Regions from separate parts of the Gilliamella sp. Bif1-4 genome, predicted to be linked through region 1. Evidence: riboswitches for the same ligand, from Rfam matches in the RefSeq annotation. Region 1 holds a riboswitch; the other holds the start of a gene.
The links. Region 1 has a riboswitch for thiamine pyrophosphate ahead of thiB (thiamine ABC transporter substrate binding subunit). Riboswitches for the same ligand answer to the same signal wherever they lie in the genome.
Positions count from the first base shown of each region.

Region 2: another riboswitch for thiamine pyrophosphate. It lies ahead of thiM (hydroxyethylthiazole kinase); the one in region 1 lies ahead of thiB (thiamine ABC transporter substrate binding subunit).

Region 1 is NZ_LZHC01000024.1:251,636-262,988, reverse strand. Features, by position in the region: gene thiQ (thiamine ABC transporter ATP-binding protein ThiQ) at 1-506, opposite strand, end outside; gene thiP (thiamine/thiamine pyrophosphate ABC transporter permease) at 484-2,061, opposite strand; gene thiB (thiamine ABC transporter substrate binding subunit) at 2,076-3,071, opposite strand; TPP riboswitch at 3,111-3,219, opposite strand; gene A9G25_RS04010 (hypothetical protein) at 3,384-3,641, opposite strand; gene A9G25_RS04005 (hypothetical protein) at 4,550-5,938, opposite strand; gene rluB (23S rRNA pseudouridine(2605) synthase RluB) at 6,207-7,211, opposite strand; gene A9G25_RS03995 (L-threonylcarbamoyladenylate synthase) at 7,292-7,912, opposite strand; gene rnm (RNase RNM) at 8,022-8,855, opposite strand; gene rraB (ribonuclease E inhibitor RraB) at 8,926-9,321, shown strand; gene kdsA (3-deoxy-8-phosphooctulonate synthase) at 9,532-10,386, opposite strand; gene prmC (peptide chain release factor N(5)-glutamine methyltransferase) at 10,403-11,239, opposite strand; gene prfA (peptide chain release factor 1) at 11,236-11,353, opposite strand, start outside.
Region 2 is NZ_LZHC01000024.1:44,103-55,455, reverse strand. Features, by position in the region: gene A9G25_RS03030 (SPOR domain-containing protein) at 10-831, shown strand; gene A9G25_RS03025 (Dam family site-specific DNA-(adenine-N6)-methyltransferase) at 880-1,701, shown strand; gene rpe (ribulose-phosphate 3-epimerase) at 1,738-2,415, shown strand; gene A9G25_RS03015 (phosphoglycolate phosphatase) at 2,408-3,103, shown strand; gene trpS (tryptophan--tRNA ligase) at 3,127-4,122, shown strand; gene trkA (Trk system potassium transporter TrkA) at 4,231-5,592, shown strand; TPP riboswitch at 5,630-5,731, shown strand; gene thiM (hydroxyethylthiazole kinase) at 5,796-6,581, shown strand; gene thiE (thiamine phosphate synthase) at 6,594-7,235, shown strand; gene thiD (bifunctional hydroxymethylpyrimidine kinase/phosphomethylpyrimidine kinase) at 7,247-8,041, shown strand; gene A9G25_RS02985 (heavy-metal-associated domain-containing protein) at 8,202-8,408, opposite strand; gene A9G25_RS02975 (AI-2E family transporter) at 8,970-10,001, shown strand; gene A9G25_RS02970 (four helix bundle protein) at 10,279-10,707, opposite strand; gene A9G25_RS02965 (hypothetical protein) at 10,702-10,986, shown strand; gene A9G25_RS02960 (hypothetical protein) at 11,188-11,353, shown strand, end outside.

The sequences.
Region 1 (11,353 bases):
AACATCTCAAACCGTAATGCTTGATCGAGAGCTGAAAATGGCTCATCTAACAATAAAATAGGTCGACGTTGAATTAAACAACGAGCTAACGCAACACGTTGACTCTGACCACCTGAAAGGTGTTCAGGATAGCGATTATTAAAACCAGCTAAACCAACTTTAGCTAACATATCATCTATTGTTTGGCGCTCCGATATATTTAGTTTTAAACAAGGTTTTATACCTAAACCAATATTTTGTTCAACATTTAAATGATCAAATAAATTATTATGTTGAAATAAAATCGAAACGGGCCGCTTTCCTGGCTGAGTGTGAATCATATTTTGATGATTAAGTAAAATTTGCCCAGAGTTTGGTGAAATAAACCCAGCAATCAAGCTTAACAATGAGCTTTTACCTGCACCACTTGGCCCAACAATAACCACCTTTTCTTTTGTAATGATTTTGATATCAAAATACATTTTAAAATTATCATATCGATAATTAATTCGATTCAGTTCGATCATAATCTATCACAACCAGTAAGCTAAAAGATAATATTAACAATAATGCAGCTGTTACGGTACTTTCATGATAATGATAATGCGATATTTGCTCATATAAATAATAAGGTAACGTAGTAACTGACTGACCTCCAAATAACGCAATAATACCAAAATCACCCAATGATAATATTGCTGAAAAAGCAAAACTTTGGATAATTAACTTTTTTAGTGCTTTATATTCAATTAAATAAAAATGCCAAAAACCAGTAATATTAAGTGACTGGCTTAATTGCCAATAGCGTGATGTAACATCGTACATTGGTGCAGCAAGTTTTTTTAATATAAATGGCAGTGCCATTAAACTGTTACAAAGCATTGTCAAAACACAAACAAAGACAGAACTATAAGCGTACGGAAATAACAGTAAAAACAAACCAGACGCCAGCACCATGCTTGGAATAATTAAAATCAGCGATCCAACTAACATTAACCGATTACTCCAATTTATTTGCTGATTAATCAATAATCGGCTGTTTGTATAAAGTAATAATAAAGCTAGTAGCATTGCAATGCTAGCTGATCCAATAGCAATTAATAACGAAAATATAACTGCACGTTGAAAAGCCACTGAAAAAAATGACCACTGAAAGAAATAAATACCTTTTATTAATATAGTTATGATGGGTAGCAAAATAAATAATGCACCAATAACAATAATAACAATACTGGGCAAAACTAAACTAAACGAAACAGGTAAACGATAATTCTGCTTAATATAGCAAGTGTTAAATTTATAGCTATAATTAAACTTTTGCATCAGCCCCATAAAAAAAGCACAACAAACCAACTGCAAAAATGCTAAAAGCACAGCTTGTATCAGATCAAATTCACGGATTGATTGATAAATAGCAACTTCAAGTGTGGTATATTTAGGCCCTCCACCAAGTGCCAATACAATAGCAAAGCTAGAAAAACAAAGCATAAAAATGAGCGATGCCATAGGAAACAATTGTCGACGCAATAGTGGCCATTCCACCAATTTAAAATAAGTAAAACTCGAAAAATTTAATTGATCAGCTAATTGCTTGTGTTCGACAGGCACACTATTTAAGGTCTGATAAAACAAGCAACAAGCATAAGGGAAATTAAGAAATATATGTGCCAATAAAATACCTTTTAAACCATAAATGGATATCACAAAAGGCAAACCCAAATAATGACAAAACGACGCTAATAAACCATGTTGCCCATAAACAGATAATAACCCCGTTACCACAACCAACGTAGGAAAAATAAAGGTGATAGGCATAATGCGTAGCAATACATTTTTACCCAAAAAATTCACCATCGATAGGGCTTTAGCCATCAATATTGCCAATAATACAGATAGCAATGTTGATAACGTTGCTTGAAATACCGTTATCCAAACAACATGTAATAAATAGTTATCAAAATAAACAGTTAAATTATTAGACTCAAAAGCAACTAAACAAAGCGCAAATAGTGCTGATCCTAATACAACTAAAATCAAGCTTGCAGCACTAATGCCAGGGATTAACGTTCTTAATTTCAACATTATACTGAATAAAACTATTTACTAATGGTGGATTTCCATTCACGAACCCACCTCTTTTGGTTATTTTTAACTTGCTTAACATCAAACTCAAGTGCTTTATTGACTGGTTCAATTTGCTGAAAAGCTTCAGGCAACGTTATATTAATAATCGGATACATGAAATTTTTTTCAGCAAATTGACGTTGTACATCAGGCGTTAATAAATATTGTAAAAAAGCACGTGCCAATTCGGGATGCTGACTATACTTAGTAATACCCGCAACTTCGACTTGGCGATAATGCCCTTCGTCAAAAATAGCAGCAGCATAACGATGATCATTATCATTCATAATATGTGCTACTGGCGAAGTACTATAACTAAGCACAAAATCAGCTTCGCCTTTTAAAAATAGGCCATAAGCTTCGCCCCAACCTTTGGTCACTGTCACAGTATTTTTTGCTATTTTCTGCCATGCAGATGCGGAATCATCACCATATATATTTTTCATCCAATATAATAAACCTAACCCTGGAGTGCTGGTTCGTGGATCTTGATAGATAATTTTCCAGTTGGCTTTATTATCTACTAACTCATGCATGCTGTGTGGTGGATTACTGATTTTTTGTTGATCATAAATGAAAGCGAAATAACCAAAATCATAAGGCATGAAATCACTATCCCACCAGTCGGTATTTAAATTATCTGGTTTAGTGATTTGATGAGGTATAACTATTTGGGCTTGTTTGGCTTGTTCTAAAAAATTATTGTCTAACCCTAAGATCACATCAGCATTGGTTTTATTACCTTCAAGGCGCATTCGATTTAAAACCGCCACCCCATCACCTAATGTAACAATCTCAAGTTCACAGTTACACTGCGCTTCAAACCCCTTTTCAATCTCTTTTCCCGGTCCCCATTCTGAAATAAATGAATTATAACTGTAAACAGTTAAGGTTGGTTTTAAATTGGCAGCATTTGCCATAAAAGGTACCGAAAATAGCAAAGATAATAACGATTTTTTACAAAACATTTTGCCTCCAAAATAGCAAATAAAAGACAAAAGGTTTGAGCAAGAGCAATACTCAAATCCCTCCGCTGGCATGATCCAGTTCAGGTTCGGCGGGTTATGTTATGTTATCTAACATTCTCAGCCCTTCTGGGCACCCCGTTGAGAACATCGATTAGTGTAGAGGTTAGTATGAAGATTGTAAACATCAAAAGTGATAAAAATTTAATGCAGGAACAACCGCTTTATTTATTGAGGTTTAAAAAACGGCTATAAAAAATATACATGAAAAAAAAAACTAACGCCTTATCACTGACAAAAGATATGGCGTTTATATTATAAAGAAAAGGTAGCTATTACCGATTTGGCTAAACGTTTACCTTTACTTAAATTAGTTGATTGAGTAATAAAAAAATTAAGTTGTTTAGTTTCATCGAATGCTCCGTCAAGTTCTCTTGTAGCGAACTGATAACTTTGATTTGAATCTCCTGCTTTCGTACATTCTTTTATGATGGCATGTTTCGTGTGAAAAGTTTCAAGCGATGTTAACTGTTTGTATAACAAGGCTAAATTTAAAAAGCTTATCCCAATCATTTAACTGCGTTTCTACAAATTCGCGACCTTTCTTACAATCAATAACATCTAGCTGAATATTTGGTATCGTATATTTTTTAAGCTCAGAAAATTCAGGATGTTCATTTATAAAATCAACTTTTTCATTAAGCCCTTCTGTTTTTAAAGCTTCAATAAAGCTATCTTCTCGGAATAATTTGATTTTTCGATGCTGCCGTTTACCTCGTAATTCTCGAATAACATTGCCGTATTTGTCATACTGATAATGTCTGTCATCTTGAGTCAGCAGGCGGTTAGCCTTGAGTTTGCTGTGGGATTGTGGTGGTTTGTAGTGACACCATTGGTTTTGTGGGCATGTGATACGTGTTTTAATTCATCAAGAGGTATTTCACTGCCTAGTAAGTTATCTGCCCTCTCAAAATAGAAGTGTTAAAATTGAGATTTTTGTCAAAAACTTTCAGGTAACTATACGTTTTAGTATAAACCTATTTTTTAGTTGAACTAGATTTTCGGTTTTTCTTAATGCGGAATAAATAGCAAAAACAGTCGTTGAGGATTCTAAAAAGTATTTGTAAAAAAACATAGGGTATTTACACTTCATGGTTAAAATGTAGGAATTTCTAGTGTTGTTTATAATAATTTGAAAAAATATTATAAACAATGCTAGGAATCATGCATCAACAAGGCTTCAAGTTTTATTTAGCCGAAAACCGTGTTTGCTAACCAACGCTGTCCCAAAACACATCTTTAATCTTTGATTAAAGATGATCTAATCCAGCCCGTGCTTCTTTATATTGAAAGAATTAAAGCAAACCAGCAAATAAATGAAAAAATTCAGTTTACTCATTGGACTACTCATTTACAAAAATAAGCACCAATGAGTAAGTAGTCTTTATTTAGTTAAGTTTTAGTTATGACATTTATAGTAATTATAGATATGATAAATCTCGAACCATATCTTCAATATATACTTTTAATTCTGTTAATTGCTGGTCTTTTGCTGCTCGAAGCAAGCTATCTTTGGTTTGCAATGTTCCTTTACTGTAATTATGTAAATTTGATGGCACATTGCCAGAATAGATATAATCATGTTTTGCTGATGTTTGTACAACGTTAAATGATTTACTGTAACTATAGATTCCATGAGCTTCAATTTCAGTGGTCAAGGTTAATTTATTGCTGTGAGTCACCGTTTGTAAATTAAATTCTTGATCTTTATAGGTTTTAATTTGCTTTTTATTACCGTTTTCGTCAGCGAATTCAATAAATTTATCAAATATTTTTTCGGTTTTGGTTTCATTGTTAACTGATTTACCAAGATCAGAAAATTCAACATTTGTCGTTACACGGATCGTGACATCTGCTTGCCCTGGTTGGTAGATAACAAATTCTATAAAGTCTTTACTTAATAGATCTGTTACATAAGATTTTAATTCTGAAGAATTATAATAAACTTTTACTTTCCCTTCTCTTTTATATTTATCTGCTTGAAAATTTGCATCGCGAAACGATCCGTATTGGCGATAAGCCGAAGCAGCTGAAGCGTAATATTGGGCTACTTCTCGAAATTGATAACGACGTGTTGCCGTTCGAGCTAATTGTTGTGCTTGTTCATAAGCATTTTCTGCTTGTTGAGTACAGTGTTTTCTATCATTCTCAATAGAAAGTTTGTCACTATCTTTGTACTTGCCAAGAGGCTGATATACTTCCGAGGCATTATTAAATGCATCCGCAGCAGCTTTATAATTACCTTGCTGTGCTAACATTTTTCCTTGGTCATAATAATCTTTAGCAGCAAGTTGCATATATTTTTTATTTGCATTGTTATACAAACTTTCAATGTTTTTATAGTTGTATTGCTCAAATCCTTTTTTGTATAAATCGGCTTTTATTCTATAACTTTTACTATCGGTTCCTGTGATTGAATTACCATAATCATAGTACTCTTTTGCGATACTCTCTTGTAATTTAGTAAAATCATATTTATTATCAAAAAAACTAATTTCTTGGCTATAAAAGCGATCACTTAATCGCAGTTTCATTGCTAATAAATTTTGGTAGCATTCTATTCGTTTGGCATAATCCTGATTATTGGTATTTGATAAAGTTGTTTCATAATGTTGCATAACACTATTGACGATATTTTGTAGTCGTTGTACGTCTTTTTGACCTAATTTTGCAGTACCCTTATCCTCAATACTATCCGCCAATAAGTTGATGCTTTCTAAATATTTTCCTTCTTTATAAGCTTCTTCTGCTGTACGTGTATGACAAGCGGCTAATAAGAACATAAAAAAAACAGCTATAATTATACGCATAATTTTCCTTTCAATTCATTTTAGTTTATTTTTTTGCTTGTTCATCTTGTTATTAAGATGAAAACTGTTTAAATATAGATTGATTAATAAGCTAGTTGGTGAGTCTATTATAAATTAGCGTTAATTTATTAACTTTTTTTGCTAAAAATTGATTAACTAGTTACTCATTATTATTTGGCGATGAGTTTTATTTCAAATATAAAAGATTTGAATTATATTTTATGCAGGCACCCTTAAATAACTAAACTATTTAAGGGCTAAGTTAAGATTATTTTCGAGTTGCTTTTTGAGTTACTCTTTGCCGTGTTGTTTTAGTCTGTTGATTAAGTTTGACTCGTTTAGGTCTTACTATTCTTTTGTCAGAAGAAGAACTTGTGGTGAAACTTTTAGATTCAGGTGGCAAACCGACTAGTTCACGTAAGTAATTGACTGAGTTAATACCAAGTTCTAGCCAAGTTCCGCGTGATAATCCTTTGGGTAAAGTGATATTGCCATAGCGAATGCGTAGCAATCGACTAACTTGCACATCAATAGCTTCCCACATTCTACGAACTTCTCGATTACGGCCTTCTGTTATAACTACATTAAACCATTGGTTAATTCCATCACCACCTTGAGCTTTAATTGATTGAAATGAGGCTGGGCCATCTTCTAGTTGCACTCCTTTACGAAGTTGGTTAATTTGTTGATCGGTCACATTACCAAATACTCGTACTGCATATTCACGCTCAATCTCGTGCCGTGGATGCATTAATCGATTAGCTAATTCACCATCAGTTGTAAATAATAATAAACCCGATGTATTGATATCAAGTCGGCCAATGTTCACCCAACGAGCATTTTTTAATCTAGGTAACCGCTCAAAAACCGTCGCACGTCCTTGAGGATCGTTCCGTGAACAAATTTCGCCTTCTGGTTTATAATAAGCTAGTACTCGGCAAACTTCTTTTTCTTTACTTCTAAGCTGAACTAAATGACCATTGATACGAATTTTCGGATTGGCATTAACATCAACCCGATCGCCTAATGTGGCAATTTTTCCATCTACACTGATTTTACCTGCCACAATCATGGCTTCAATCTCTCGGCGTGATCCATTACCTAAATTAGCTAATACTTTTTGGAGTTTTTCAGTATTATCATGTGCCGATGTTTTGTGTATAATAGCTGGTACTCTTGAGGTTTTTGGTTTTTCATAGAGTTGCTTTTCTTTTGCGTTAACGCTATTTGTCTTTTTGCCAAGTAGTGGGAATGCTGATTTTCTATTTTTCATAAAATCCTCGCTGTTACCTTCTCAGGTATCAATTTTCTATTAATTATATTGTCGAGATATTGACAATAAAAAATGGACATTTATTCGAATGGCTTAGTGTCTCCACTTCCTTTACGAATAATTTTTGGATAATCATTAGTCAAGTCAATTACGCTAGTAGGTTGTTGACCTATATAACCACCGTGCACAATCGCATCAAGCTGATAACCTATTTTATCTTCTATTTCGTCGGGATCGGATTGTGCTTGGTCATCATTAGGTAAAATTAATGTCGCAGTCATTAATGGCTGCCCTAATAATTCGAGCAACGCTAAATCAATTTTATTATCAGGAATTCTTAGTCCAATTGTTTTGCGTTTTTCATTCATCAATCGACGGGGTACTTCTTTACTTGCCTGTAAAATAAAAACATATTTACCAGGGGTATTATTTTTTAGTAACCGAAAAGTTGTGTTATCTACAAAAGCATAACTAGATAGTTCAGAAAGATCACGGCACATCAAGGTAAAATTGTGATTTTTATCGAGTTGACGAATTTGACAAATTCGATCAACACCCGATTTATTGTCTAGTAAACAACCCAATGAATATCCTGAATCGGTCGGAAAAGCGATAACACCACCATCATTTAATATGTTGACAACTTGATTTAATAATCGAGTTTGCGGATTATCTGGATGAATATAAAAAGTTTGACTCATGATTTTCTTCTATATCAATATTATTGTTAATCTGATTTGCATGATTAAATTTTATATCGTTAACCTTATAGTGAAGCACGAATATAAATCGATTTTAATCCAGATTTATTTAGAGTTTCCAATTATTCCAAATGGGTGTAACACTACCGGGTAGTGGGGTTGTTTTCCCTAAATCTAAATAGGTGTCAACACCATGAAAATCCGATCCTTGTGAAGCCAATAGTTCAAATTCATTGGCTAATTTAGCTAATTTTTGTAAATCATCTTGTGTTTGCCTGCTTTGTGAAACTTCAATTGCATCACCACCACTAGCTTTAAACTCACTTATTAATAATTTCAATTTAGTTAAAGTGAGATCATAGCGACTTGGATGCGCAAGCACTGCTTGCCCTCCTGCTGCATGAATGGCATTAACTGCATCTGAAATACTACACCATGTTACAGGTACATAAGCATAACCACCTTTACCTAAGTACGTTTTAAAAGCGCGTTTGACGTCTTTAACATAGCCATTAGCAACTAAAAATCTTGCAAAATGAGCACGCGAAACAATGTCTCCTTTTGCAAATTGTTGTGCTTGTTGATAAGCATTTTGAATACTAACTTTAGCTAATTTATGGCTTATCGCCAACGCTCGATCGATTCTTCCTTGTTCTTGTGATGATAGCAGTGTCGTTAACTCAGGATGTGCAATATCAATATTTAACCCAACAATATGGATTTCGTTGTTTTTCCAAGAAGTTGATATTTCAACACCACAAGCTAATTTAATAGGTAAATTTTCGTTAGCAATCGTTTTTTGAGCTTCAGGTAAACCTTTAACGGTGTCATGATCGGTAATAGCCAAAATAGCAATTTGGTTATCTACAGCTCTTTTGACAAGTTCGCTAGGTGCTAAGAGACCATCCGATGCCGTAGTATGTGAATGTAAATCAACGATCATTTTTTTCTCGAAAATTATTTTTAAACGTGTAATATACCATACAATTTGCTCGACCACTAAAAGGTATATTATGAAAGATCGAATTCGTCTTGCTCAGCAAGATACTCTCGCTATTATTGAGGAGCTATTAGAAGATGGTAGCGATCCGCATGCGCTTTATATCATAGAACATCACATTTCATCACAACATTTTGATAAATTAGAAAAAGTAGCAGTAGAAGCCTATAAATTAGGCTATGAAGCAACCGACCCCGATGAAGATATTGACGATGCAGGCAATGTTGTTATCGCTTTTGATATTGTTACCGAAAGCCCACTCAATGCCGAACTAATAAATGCACAAATTTCAGAAATCATCGCACTTACTACCCAATTTGACGTCACATATGATGGTTGGGGCACTTATTTTGAAGATGGGAATGATGACGATCTTGATGAAGCTGAGCTTATGCAGACACTTCATTAAGTTTTATCAATACACTTTTTTATTACCTATTCTTATCGGTTAAACTACGGATAAGAATATTTGATTATCTCGACCTATTTCAATTCTGTTATACAGCTTATTTTTAAGTTTATTGATATAAAAACAATAAAAGAAATGACCAGCATTTCTTTTATTATTAAGATTTTTGTTTATAATCAAACATAAATAATGTAAAAACTACTTTTAAAATTAGCTTTCAGTATCAATTTCATCAAAACTTTTTACTAGTTCATCAATGGCTTTTATCTGTTTTAAGAAAGGTTCCAGTTTTGCTAATGGTAACGCTGACGGTCCATCACATTTTGCATGACTTGGATCTGGGTGGGATTCTAAAAATAACCCAGCAATACCAACAGCCATACCCGAACGTGCAAGTTCTGTTACTTGGCCACGACGTCCACCTGATGCTGCTCCCATAGGATCACGACATTGAAGAGCATGAGTAACATCAAAAATAACTGGTGACCCTTTGCTTGCTTTTTTCATAATGTTAAAACCAAGCATATCAACCACTAAGTTGTCATAACCAAAACAGCTACCACGATCACAAAGGATGATTTGATTGTTACCAGCCTCTTCAAATTTTTCAACAATATTGCCCATCTGCCCTGGACTGACAAATTGTGGCTTTTTGACATTAATTACTGCGCCTGTTTTAGCCATTGCAACAACTAAATCAGTTTGTCTTGCTAAAAAGGCAGGTAATTGAATTACATCAACCACATCGGCAACGGGTTGACACTGTACTTCTGTATGTACATCAGTAATAATTTTAACGCCAAATTGTTGTTTAAGCTCTTGGAATATTTTTAGCCCTTCTTCTAATCCTGGCCCACGATAGGAATGAATTGATGAGCGATTTGCTTTATCAAAAGAAGCTTTAAAAATATAAGGAATATTCAGTTTATTGGTAACGGTGACATAATGTTCACAGATTTTCATCGCCAAATCACGAGATTCAAGCACATTCATACCACCAAATAGTACAAAGGGTAGATCATTAGCGACAGTAATGTCACCAACGTTTACTTTTTTTTGTTGCATAATAAAATTTTCCTAGTTAAGGTTTAAACCAGCGACCAAGGGTGACTCTGTCATTACCGCTATAGTCGGTGAAGGTTTCTACTAATTGAAATCCGTGTTGTTTAAAAACAGTTTGCACTGCCTCGCCTTGTTTCCAACCATGTTCTATTAATAACCACCCATATTGGTTTAAGTGCTTAGTTGCACCTTGTACAATTAGTTTAATATCAGCTAAACCATCATCTTCAGAAACTAATGCGCTTCTTGGTTCGTAGCGTACATCACCTTGGGATAAGTGGATGTCTGTTGGCTCAATATAAGGAGGGTTACTGACAATCATTGAAAACTTTCTATTCTTTATTGGTTTGTACCAATCACCTTGTAAAAAATAAACATTATTCACCCCAATTTGGGCAGCATTTTTTTGAGCTAAGATTAGGGCATCTTTATTTTTTTCAATTGCGGTAAATAAACAGTCTTGACGTTCGGTTGCCATTGCAATAACTATCGCGCCTGTTCCCGTGCCAAGATCCAATACTTCACAAGGCACTTTAGGAAGATACTCTAAACCTAATTCAACTAATTTTTCGGTATCCGGTCTAGGTATTAAAGTGGCGTTAGAAACATGAAACTTTAAAGACCAAAACTCTTTTTCGCCAGTTATATAAGCGATAGGCTCACCATTTTTCCTGCGTTCTAAACATTCAGATAAAGCAATCAATTCATCATCAGTTAGCAATGTTTCACTGAACGCCATTAAAAATGTCCGCGTTTTTTGCGTAACAAAACTCAGTAAAATTTCAGCATCTCGCTTTGGGCTTTCACTATCTGTTAAGGTTTGAGATGCACTTTTAAGCCATTGTAAGTATGTCATTCATCTTGTTCCGATAAAGCTGCTAATTGATCGGCTTGATATTCCTGCACAATCGGATCAATTAGCATCTCTAATTTTCCTTCCATGACTTCGTCTAAACGGTAAAGTGTTAAA
Region 2 (11,353 bases), 210 kb from region 1:
GGAGTAAGTATGCGTGTAGATAAAGATGACCGTTATATATCAGAACAACCCAATAAGGATTCTACGCATTCATTCAGATTACTTAGTTTTCTTCAAGATCTTCCAAAGAAAAAATTAATTATTTTGGGTTCAGCAATTATTATTCTTTTAGTGCTTAGTTTGATTATTTTTCATTCTTCTCGTAAAAAAGAAGTCACCCCATTAACACCGCCAGTAGTTAATGGGGTGACTTCAGCAGAAGAAAACAATAATACAATCACTGATGAACAAAATAGTGTTGGAATTAGTGGAAATCAACCTAAAAGTACTGAACTGGTGACAGATACATCAGACAGTACATTAAATAAATTTAATACACAACAACAGCAACTTGAATCCTTTTCAGATTCAAGTGATGACTTAAACCTATCAATAGATGACTCAAATGTGGATTCTAAAGCAAATCATCATTCTACGACAACATCTAACGGTAGGGCTAAAACGAATAAAAACAATACGAAAAAAAATACCCCTAACTCTGTTAATCGTAAAAATGAAAACAATGATTTAGGGAAAAATATTAAGATAAAAAATGATCATTATGTCATTCAGCTTAGTGCATCTAAATCGCTTGAAGGTCTAAAAAAATTTGTAAAACAAAACAATATAACAGATTACCATATTTATGAAACCAAACATAAATCTGGTTCATTGTTTATTTTAACAAAAGGCAACTATTCATCAGTTGATGAGGCACATAAAGCAATCAAGTCTTTGCCAAATGCACTACAGAAAGACAAGCCATGGGTTAAATCTGGTGCAATGATTAATAAAGAAAAAGTAGCAAAATAACCAAGGATATCGTTTATTTATCCGATCAACGACAAATAGGAGTATCCGTTGAAGAAGCAACGAGCCTTTTTAAAATGGGCTGGAGGAAAATATGAGCTTGTGGAGACAATTAAACGGTATCTACCAGAGGGCGATCAGCTAATAGAACCTTTTGTTGGAGCTGGTTCTGTTTTTTTAAATACTAACTATAAAAGTTATATCTTAGCGGATATCAACCATGACTTAATTTCATTATTTACATTATTAAAATCAAGTCCAGATCAATTTATCCGTGACCTTAGATTACTATTTGTTGCTCAAAATAATCACTCAGATGCGTTTTATCAATTGCGTGATGTATTTAATGGAAGTAAAGATCAGTACATCAGATCGCTTTTATTTGTCTATTTAAATCGACATTGTTATAACGGCTTATGTCGTTATAACAACAATGGACTATTCAACGTACCATTTGGACGTTATAAGACAATTTATTTTCCTGAAAAAGAACTTTACTTTTTTGCAGAAAAAGCTCAAAAAGCACAATTTATTTGCGCACCTTACCACGAAGTAATGAAAACAGCGGCAAAAAATTCAGTAATTTATTGTGATCCACCCTATATACCCCCAAATGAAACAGCTGGATTTACGGCTTATTACTCAAATATATTTGGATTTGAAGAGCACAAAAACTTGTCAGAATTAGCTGAAACTATGGCGTATAAAAAAAACATACCCGTGCTTGTATCTAATCATTATACTGATTACACAATGAACCTTTATAATAATGCAAGCAAACTCTATCGAACAGAAATGAGACGTTCAATTAGCTGTGCTGGTAAAGGAAGAAAAAAAATTGACGAGATTTTAGCATTATACAAAAAGTCTTAAATAGCTAAATATAAGGCAAGTTATTAGAGGTAAGTTATGAAAGAATACATTATTGCTCCATCAATATTATCGGCTGATTTCGCTCGCCTTGGTGAAGATACACAAAAAGTGCTAGATGCAGGAGCTGATGTAATACATTTTGATGTCATGGACAACCATTTTGTACCTAATCTCACAATGGGAGCAATGTTTTGTAAAGCTTTACGAAACTATGGTATTAAGGCTCCCATTGATGTGCATTTGATGGTATCACCTGTTGAAGAGATAATTACCTCATTTGCCAAAGCTGGTGCAACCAATATATCTATCCATCCAGAAGCTACTGTCCATTTGGATCGTTCATTACAGTTAATTAAAGATCATGGCTGCACAGCTGGTATTGTATTTAATCCAGCTACACCGCTTGATTATTTAGATTACGTCATGGATAAAATTGATATTATTTTATTAATGAGTGTTAACCCAGGTTTTGGAGGTCAATCTTTTATACCTTCAACAATTAAGAAATTACAACAAGCTAAACAGCGCATTATTGAATCTGGACGCAATATTCGTTTAGAAATTGATGGCGGTGTAAAGATTGACAATATTGCCGAAATAGCTAGAGCTGGCGCCGATATGTTTGTTGCTGGCTCAGCGATATTTAGCCAACCCGATTATAAAACAGTTATTGACGCCATGCGTAAAGAATTAGCAGGAGTTGAACATGAATAAACTAGAAAATATTCAAGCAGTAGCTTTTGATTTAGATGGTACATTAGTTGACAGCGTACCAGGACTAGCATTAGCGACACAAAATATGTTAGCGGACTTGAATCTACCTACAATCAGCAACGAACAAATCAAAAATTTTGTAGGCAATGGTATTGATATTATGCTAGAACGAGTATTCAAAGCAATTGAAGTCGATCCATCAACAGAATTATTTGCCAAAGCTAAAGAGCTATTTAATCAGCACTATGATAAAGTCATCGATGCAGAAACAAAGCTATTTCCCAACGTTAAAGAGACCTTAAAAGTACTTCACGATAATAATTATCCACTAGCATTAGTAACCAATAAACCCGCACAATTTTTGCCTGCTTTGCTGACTTCTTTAGGCATAAAAGAGTACTTTTCATTAGTGCTTGGTGGCGGGGATGTGATTAAATTAAAACCACACCCAGCCCCTTTATATCAAGTAATGGCTAAATTTGGATTGTTTTGTGATCAGTTACTTTTTGTTGGTGATTCAAAAAATGATATTACTGCAGCCCAAAATGCTAACTGCCCAACTGTTGCATTAAGCTATGGTTATAACTATGGCATATCGATCGCCACTAGCAACCCTGACTTTTTACTAGATGATTTTAAAGATATATTAACATTATTACCTCAACCAAAAACTGAGGCAAAAAAATAATTCGCATAGATTAGGAATAAATTATGAGCAAACCGATTGTATTTAGTGGCGCTCAGCCATCAGGAGAACTAACACTTGGCAACTACTTAGGTGCTTTAAAAAATTGGGTGGCTCTGCAAGGCGAATATGATTGCATTTATTGCATCGTCAATCAACACGCAATTACCGTACGCCAAGATCCGAACAAATTACGTAAAGCCACATTAGACACACTCGCCCTATATTTAGCTTGTGGTATTGATCCGCAAAAAAGTACCATTTTTGTACAATCACAAGTGCCTGCGCATGCAGAACTCGGCTGGGCATTAAACTGTTACACCTATTTTGGTGAACTTAGCCGTATGACTCAATTTAAAGATAAATCATCTCGTCATTCTGAAAACATCAATGCGGGATTGTTTGATTACCCTGTACTGATGGCTGCGGATATTTTGCTTTATCAAGCAAACTTAGTACCAGTAGGTGACGATCAAAAACAACATCTTGAACTATCACGCGACATTGCTATGCGATTTAATGCACTTTATGGTGATATATTTACTATTCCTGAGCCCTTTATTTCGAAAGTGGGAGCTCGCGTCATGTCACTACAAGAACCTGCTAAAAAAATGTCTAAATCAGACGAAAATCGCAATAACGTAATTGGTTTACTCGAAAATCCAAAAGATATCGAGAAAAAAATAAAACGTGCAATGACCGATTCAGATGAGCCACCTGTGGTACGTTACGATCTAAAAAATAAAGCTGGTGTTTCAAACCTACTTGACATTTTAACTGTCGTGACAGGTAAACCTATCAGCGAACTTGAAAAAGAGTTCGAAGGCAAAATGTATGGCCATCTTAAAACCGAAGTAGCAACACAAGTCATTGATATGCTAACTACACTTCAAGCAAAGTATCATCAGTATCGAGATGATGAGAGTTATCTAATTTCAATAATGCAAGAAGGGGCAGAAAAAGCACGCTCAAAAGCCGAACCCACTTTGAAAAAAGTTTATGATGCAATCGGTTTTGTATAATTGAAAAATTAATAACTGATTGTTACTAAAAATAAAACAGTATGCAATGGCTTTAATATACAAGGAAAATGGGTAACAATTAAAGCCATTTAAATATACAGGTTAGTTATGAAGATTATTATTCTTGGTGCAGGACAAACAGGTAGTGCGCTTGCTGAATATCTTGTTACTGAAAAACAAAACGATGTCACGGTGATTGATGAAAATTATGATAAATTACAATCACTACAAGAACGTTTTGATTTACAGGTGATTTGCGGAAAATCATCTTACCCACAAGTTTTAGAAAGTGCAGGTGCTGAATCAGCTGATATGCTTGTTGCTGTAACTAACTCTGATGAAGTCAACATGATGGCCTGCCAAATTGGGCATGTCATGTTTAATATTCCACAAAAAGTTGCGCGCATTAGATCACCTGAATACAATAACGAAAACTACCCTCTTTTCAATAAAGATTGTATTAATATCAATCATATCATTGCTCCAGAAAATCTTATCACCAACCATATTAGTCAATTAGTACAATATCCTGGTTCGCTACAATTTGCATCTTTTTACGACAATCGTGTCTGTTTGGTTGCCGTTACCGCTTATTATGGCGGTGCTTTAGTGGGTAGTGAATTATCAGAACTCAAAGAACATTTACCACATGTTGAAGCTCGAGTAGTTGCTATTTACCGTAAAAATCGTTTTATCCGCCCGCTTAGTTCAACACTTATCGAAGCAGGCGATATGGTCTACTTTATAACTCCACCCGTTAATATCAAAGCAGTGACCAGTGAGTTACAACGGTTAGAAAAACCATATAAACGAATAATTATCAGCGGCGGTGGTGGTGTAGCTGTCGCTCTAGCAAAACGTTTAGAAAATGACTATCAAGTCAAATTAATAGAGCGGAATGCCGAACGAGCCGAATTAATTGCCGAGCAACTCGTTAATACAACAGTATTACATGGTGAATCATCGGATCAGGAATTACTCTCACAAGAACAAGTTGAACTTACTGATCTATTTATTGCTGTTACCAGTGATGATGAATCCAATATCATGTCCTCCATGTTAGCCAAAAGAATGGGAGCAAAAAAAGTAATTGTACTAATTCAACGCCAAGCCTACCTTGAACTAATTAATGATAGTGTGATTGATATTGCGATTTCTCCACAACACGCCACAATATCTGAGCTATTAAGCCATGTTAGACAAACTGGGGTTGTTAAAGTTGTTTCATTAAGACAAGGGGAATCCGAAATTGTCGAAATTATTGCCAATGGTAATAGTGAAACATCAAGACTGGTTGGCAAAAATATTAATGGTCTAAAACTCCCATCGGGTGCAACCATCGGAGCTGTAGTGCGTGGAGAAGATGTTATTATCGTTAATACTGATTTAACCATTGAAGACAATGATCATCTAATCATCTTCTTACCAGATAGAAAAGCAATTACCGATATTGAAAGATTATTACAATAGCTTGTTAAAAACAAATAATCAGTTCATAATAAAAAATCATTTTGACTCGGGGTGTTTTTTGTCTAAACAAAAAACTGAGATTTCACCCGTTGAACCTGATCTGGATTATACCAGCGTAGGGAAGTCTAAGCCATAAAAGCCTTAAACTGGCAAATTCTTCCCGACATTTATAGAACTAATAAATCAGTAAGAAAGGAAGAAATATGTCAGTAACCAAATCATTCCAAATTACCCAAACTGCTCCTTTTATCAATCATATAAAACAACAACGCCCACTTGTGCATTGCATTACTAATGATGTAGTCCAAAATTTTACCGCTAATGTGCTACTTGCTATTGGTGCCTCTCCAGCAATGGTGATTGCCGAACAAGAAGTTGCTGAATTTGTCAACATTGCCGATAGCTTACTGATTAATATTGGTACTATTCACAGCAACACAGCCCAAAGTATGCTATTAGCGGCCGACAAGGCACAGCAAACACAAACTCCATGGGTACTCGATCCTGTTGCTGTAGGAGCTGCACTTAATTATCGAACTGAAATTGCACATCAATTATTATCATTTAATCCCACAGTAATACGAGGTAATGCTTCAGAAATATTAGCACTAAATGGTCAAAAATCTTTCTCAAAAGGCCCCGACGGTCAAGACACAACTCAATCAGCTTTAAACGCTGCCCAAGAGTTTGCGCAAAAATATCAAACTATTGTCGCAATGACAGGCGATGTTGACTATATAACTAACGGAAACAGCACATATAGTATAACTGGTGGTGATATTGCTTTAACAAAAGTAACAGGTACAGGATGCTCATTATCTGCAATGGTAGCGGCTTTCATAGTTAATTCGCCTGACCCATTATCAGCCACTGCCTGTGCATGTTTTATGATGAAAAAAGCTGGTGAGCTAGCTAATAAACAACAAGGACTGGGGACTTTCTCGATATCACTATTAGATCAACTCTCAACATTTAATCCATCGCTTTAATAAGGAAATCAGATGAAAAAACAACTGGATTTAACCCTCTATTTAGTCCTTGATCCATTATTATGCGGCGGCATTAATGGCATGGTAAACACCACCAAAATTGCTGTTTCAAATGGTGTGACTGCAATACAGTTAAGATCCGAACGTGAGTTTAGCGGTAAAGATTGGTACTACGCTGCCTTAGCATTGAAAGAAGCATTAAGCGACACCTCTGTTCCACTATTTATTAATGATCATGTAGATATTGCTTTAGCGGTTGATGCCGATGGTGTCCATATTGGACAAAGTGATTTGCCTGTTGATGTAGCTCGACAACTTATCGGCAAAGATAAATGGTTAGGCCTTTCGGTAACTAACCAACAACAACTTGAAGCAGTTTCTTGGCAGAAGGTTAATTATATTGGCATAGGACCTATCTTCCCAACCATAACCAAAAAAAATGCAACGGTAGCAATAGGAACTGAACAATTAACTGAATTAGTCAAACTAAAACAGTGCCCAGCTGTTGCCATTGGTGGTATTGATGAAAGCAATATAACTAACATTATTAAAACGGGCATTGACGGTGTTGCAGTGGTTTCGGCTATCTGTGGCAAAAAAGATATTCAACAAGCAACATTATCGCTTATCAACAAAATCAAACAAGCTAAATAGGAAACACTATCATGACAACAATTGCATTAACCATTGCAGGATCTGATCCTAGTGGTGGTGCTGGTATTCAAGCCGATTTAAAAACTTTTTCTGCACTTGGTGCATATGGTATGTCAATTATCACTGCCCTAACAGCACAAAGCACTCAAGGGGTTGATGCGGTATTAGCTATATCGCCCGAATTTATTGAAGCCCAATTTAATACACTTTATCAAGATATTGAAATTGATAGCGTAAAAATGGGTATGCTAATGAATAAAGAAATAGTCGCAACCGTTCACCACCTTCTTAAAACAAACCCTATTCCTACTATCGTGTTAGATACTGTAATGGTTGCTAAAGGTGGACATCCCCTTTTAAAGTCTGATGCCGTAACAGCTATTCGTGAGCTTTTATTACCCTTAGCCACAATTATCACTCCCAATCTACCTGAAGCAGCCGCGCTACTTGATTGTGATGAAGCTAAAACCGAAGATGAAATGCAAAAGCAAGGGCATGAATTACTCAAGTTAGGCTGTAAAGCGGTATTAATGAAAGGAGGACATTTGCCCAGCAATGAAAGCCCTGATTATTTAATCACTCAAAATAACACAGTTAAAATAACCGCCCCACGCATTCAAACAAAAAACACCCACGGCACAGGTTGCACATTATCCGCAGCGATTGCCGCATTATTACCTAAAAACAGCTTGCCAGATGCAATAGCCCAAGCCAAAAATTATCTACACGGCGCAATTAGTCATGCTAACGATTTAAATATAGGGAAAGGAATTGGACCTACACACCATTTTTACCGTTGGTGGTAATAAGCCGACAATAATAAATTTTTCATCAAAATTCGTAAAAAAACAGAAGATTGATTGATTTTATTTAAATTTTAGGTGTTTTTAGTGTTTAAATTTCATATAAAAACAATAATCAAATCAGATAGTTTAAGGATTTCATGCCCAAAAAATCTTATCAAAACTAACCAAAAGCAACACCAACAAACTGGAAGCCAGCTTTATCAATCGCCACAATAACGGCTTCTTGCGAAATAGTACTATTTTCGATATCAACCTCATGTTTGGCCAAATCAACGGTTACTTTTGCTTTTGGATCAATATCATTGATTGCTTTAGTTATTGTTTTAACACAATGTTGACAACTCATATTATCGACTATAAATTTCATAAAAACCTCTCTTTTCAATATCATTTTGAATAAATAAAAAGCGAAAGTGACAATTTTTATCACCAATTTGATCCGATATAATTTATTATTTACTATTAATTTGCAGTTTAACACTTGTAGGATGTTTTAAACCTAGCTCTATCGAACGTTGAATTGACAATCCTGCCGCTAATGAAACAAAATTGACCATTGATGGTAGTGAACTAACCATTCCCGCAAGATATGGTGTTAATTATACGCTTGAATATGGCAAACATACAATGTTGTATAATAATGATTCACTCAATTTTATTGTCAAGCCAGCTAAATTTGGTGAGTCAGGTTTTATTAATCCAATACAAAGCAATTGTTTTCTATACACCGTTATACCTTAGCGTTTATATGACAAACTCCATTCACTTATTTTTATCACTACAAAAAACACATTGTAAAGCTCACCTTATTTAGCAAGTATAATAACAAGCAGACAAATAATTGAGTATTTGTTACAATTTTAACTATCTTTTACGCTATATACCCACTCAATATATTGCATTAATTATTAAAGGAAATAAATCAATAATGTTACTTAATAGCAATCAAAAATTAGGCATATTTTGTCTTACACTGTTCTCGGTTAGTTTCATTATCTTAATGCAAGTGCATTTAATGCCAGCAGTAATTGCAGGCTTATTAACCTATACATTAACTCAAAAATTAGATGATTTTTTATCACGAAAAATGATCCGTTTTAGCCATAGGTCAAAATTAATTTCGGTATTGGTACTTACAACTTTAATTATTGGCATTTTTATTGGTGGCTTTTGGTATTTATTTGCTTGGTTTGTTGATATGGCCAAGCATCCAACCGAAACATTAACAAATTTGAAATTACTGGTCAACAATGTAATCAGCAGTCTACCAACAAGTATTACCCATTATTTACCTGATGATCTAGATGAAGTTAAATCAACTATAATGACTTACCTTAAAGATCATGTGTTTTATCTACAATCTATTATTAAAAAAGTGTTTCATGATCTAATTATATTAATTGTAGGAATGATCATTGGATTAATTCTGGGTTATAAAGAAAATCAACGCAACGCTGATCATAATCAAATTACACAAAGGCCATTGACTAAAGCCTTGAAAACTAGCCTAAACCGATTAGTAGTGGTTTTCCAATATGTAGCTATCTCTCAAGTTGTGATTGCATTATTTAATACCGTAATGACGGCGATTTTACTATTTATTATTCTGCCCGTGTTTGGTATTCATTTACCATTTAGTAAAAGTTTAGTGCTAGCAACATTTATTTTTGGTCTAATTCCAATTATTGGAAACCTGATTGTCAATACAATAATCTTTTTTGTCGCATTTACCGTATCATTTTCTGTTTCAATAATAATTATTGTTTATTTAATTTTAATCCATAAAATGGAATATGTACTTAATGCTAAAATTGTCGGAACAAAAATCCATGCTGGTATCTGTGAATTACTAATTGCGATGCTATTTTTAGAAACTCTTTTTGGTGTGATTGGTTTAATTTTTGCGCCTATTTTTTATGCGTTTATAAAATTATCACTAAAAGAATTACGAATTATTTAAATCTATTCAAATTAAAATCGGGTTATTATGTTTGGCTAAAAAGATCCAACAAATCCATCAAACTTAGCGAATATATCAAAAAACAGTATTGATACCATAAGGCACGTTATTGATAGGGTTAGTTTTGGTTGATGGGGTAGGTGCTTTTTAAAGGCATAAAATCGCTCCGATAGACTATTGATTTTATTTATGTTTTACTCCTATTTTTTCAATAGTGCTATTTACCACCAAAACCTAAAGCATTCAAAATGTTGTTCTTGATGTAAGTTAAAAATACTTATTTAACTTGACCCCAATCCTCATCATCCACCTGCGCCATAAACCAACGTTGCCAGCCAGTAGTCTGTTTTTGGATGTTGTCGATGGATTGGTTGAATGAAGCAAAAGCACCGTGCGAAATCATTTTCATCTTCCAACCCACACACAACAACCCTTTAATCACATCTAACGAAGCACGAATAAGTTGTAACTGTTTAACGGCTGATTGACATTCTTCGATGTTATCTCGGTCAACGATATTAGACAATACCGCAAAGCGTATTGCCCCTGTAAGCTCGGTTAAAATCGCTTCGCCGGTGGTAAATTTAAACGATTTAGGTAAATGACAATGCGTTTGCCAATAGCATTGGTATAATGTCACTAAATCATTAAATATTTTAGGTTGAACAAAAGTTGATTTAACAGTGTTGAGCAATTCATCATGCATAATAACCTCACAAAACAATTATTAAATGCAGCCACACAAACCGCACAAAGTTTACAAAAATCGTTATCACTATTTAACATTGCTGAACTCTGTAACGAGTTAGCAAGCGATGTACTAAACCAAAAGTACCAACCAAGCACCTATACACGTTTTGCCGTTTGCGACCCAAAGCTACGCGAAATCTATGCACCAGCTTATCGTGACCGATTATTGCAATGTTGGTTAGTAAACCAAGCTGAGCCTATCCAGATCACTGGATCGTTTGGACAGATAAATTAAAATTACACAATGGTCTGGAAATAACAGAACAAACAGCAATAACTGAAAAGGTTCAGCTTGAACTATTTTCATGGGGCAAGGTATACAACCAGTTGGCTTCAGGTAGAACTTTGGGAGAAGTTATGCAATACTCCTTCGCGGCTATGGTGGTAAGTAAAATTCCTTAAATAAAAAATATATGGCAATAACATAAAGGGTAAAGTGTTTAAAAAACACTTATTTTTAATAAAAATTCAATTAATCTCAATAAATTATATGAAAAGATCACGATATTATTTAATTTTAATTATTAACTTATTTTTAGTTTTTTCACTTATGGGATGTTTTTGTAGACAAAAAATTGAAGTACTACCAAAATCTTTACCCA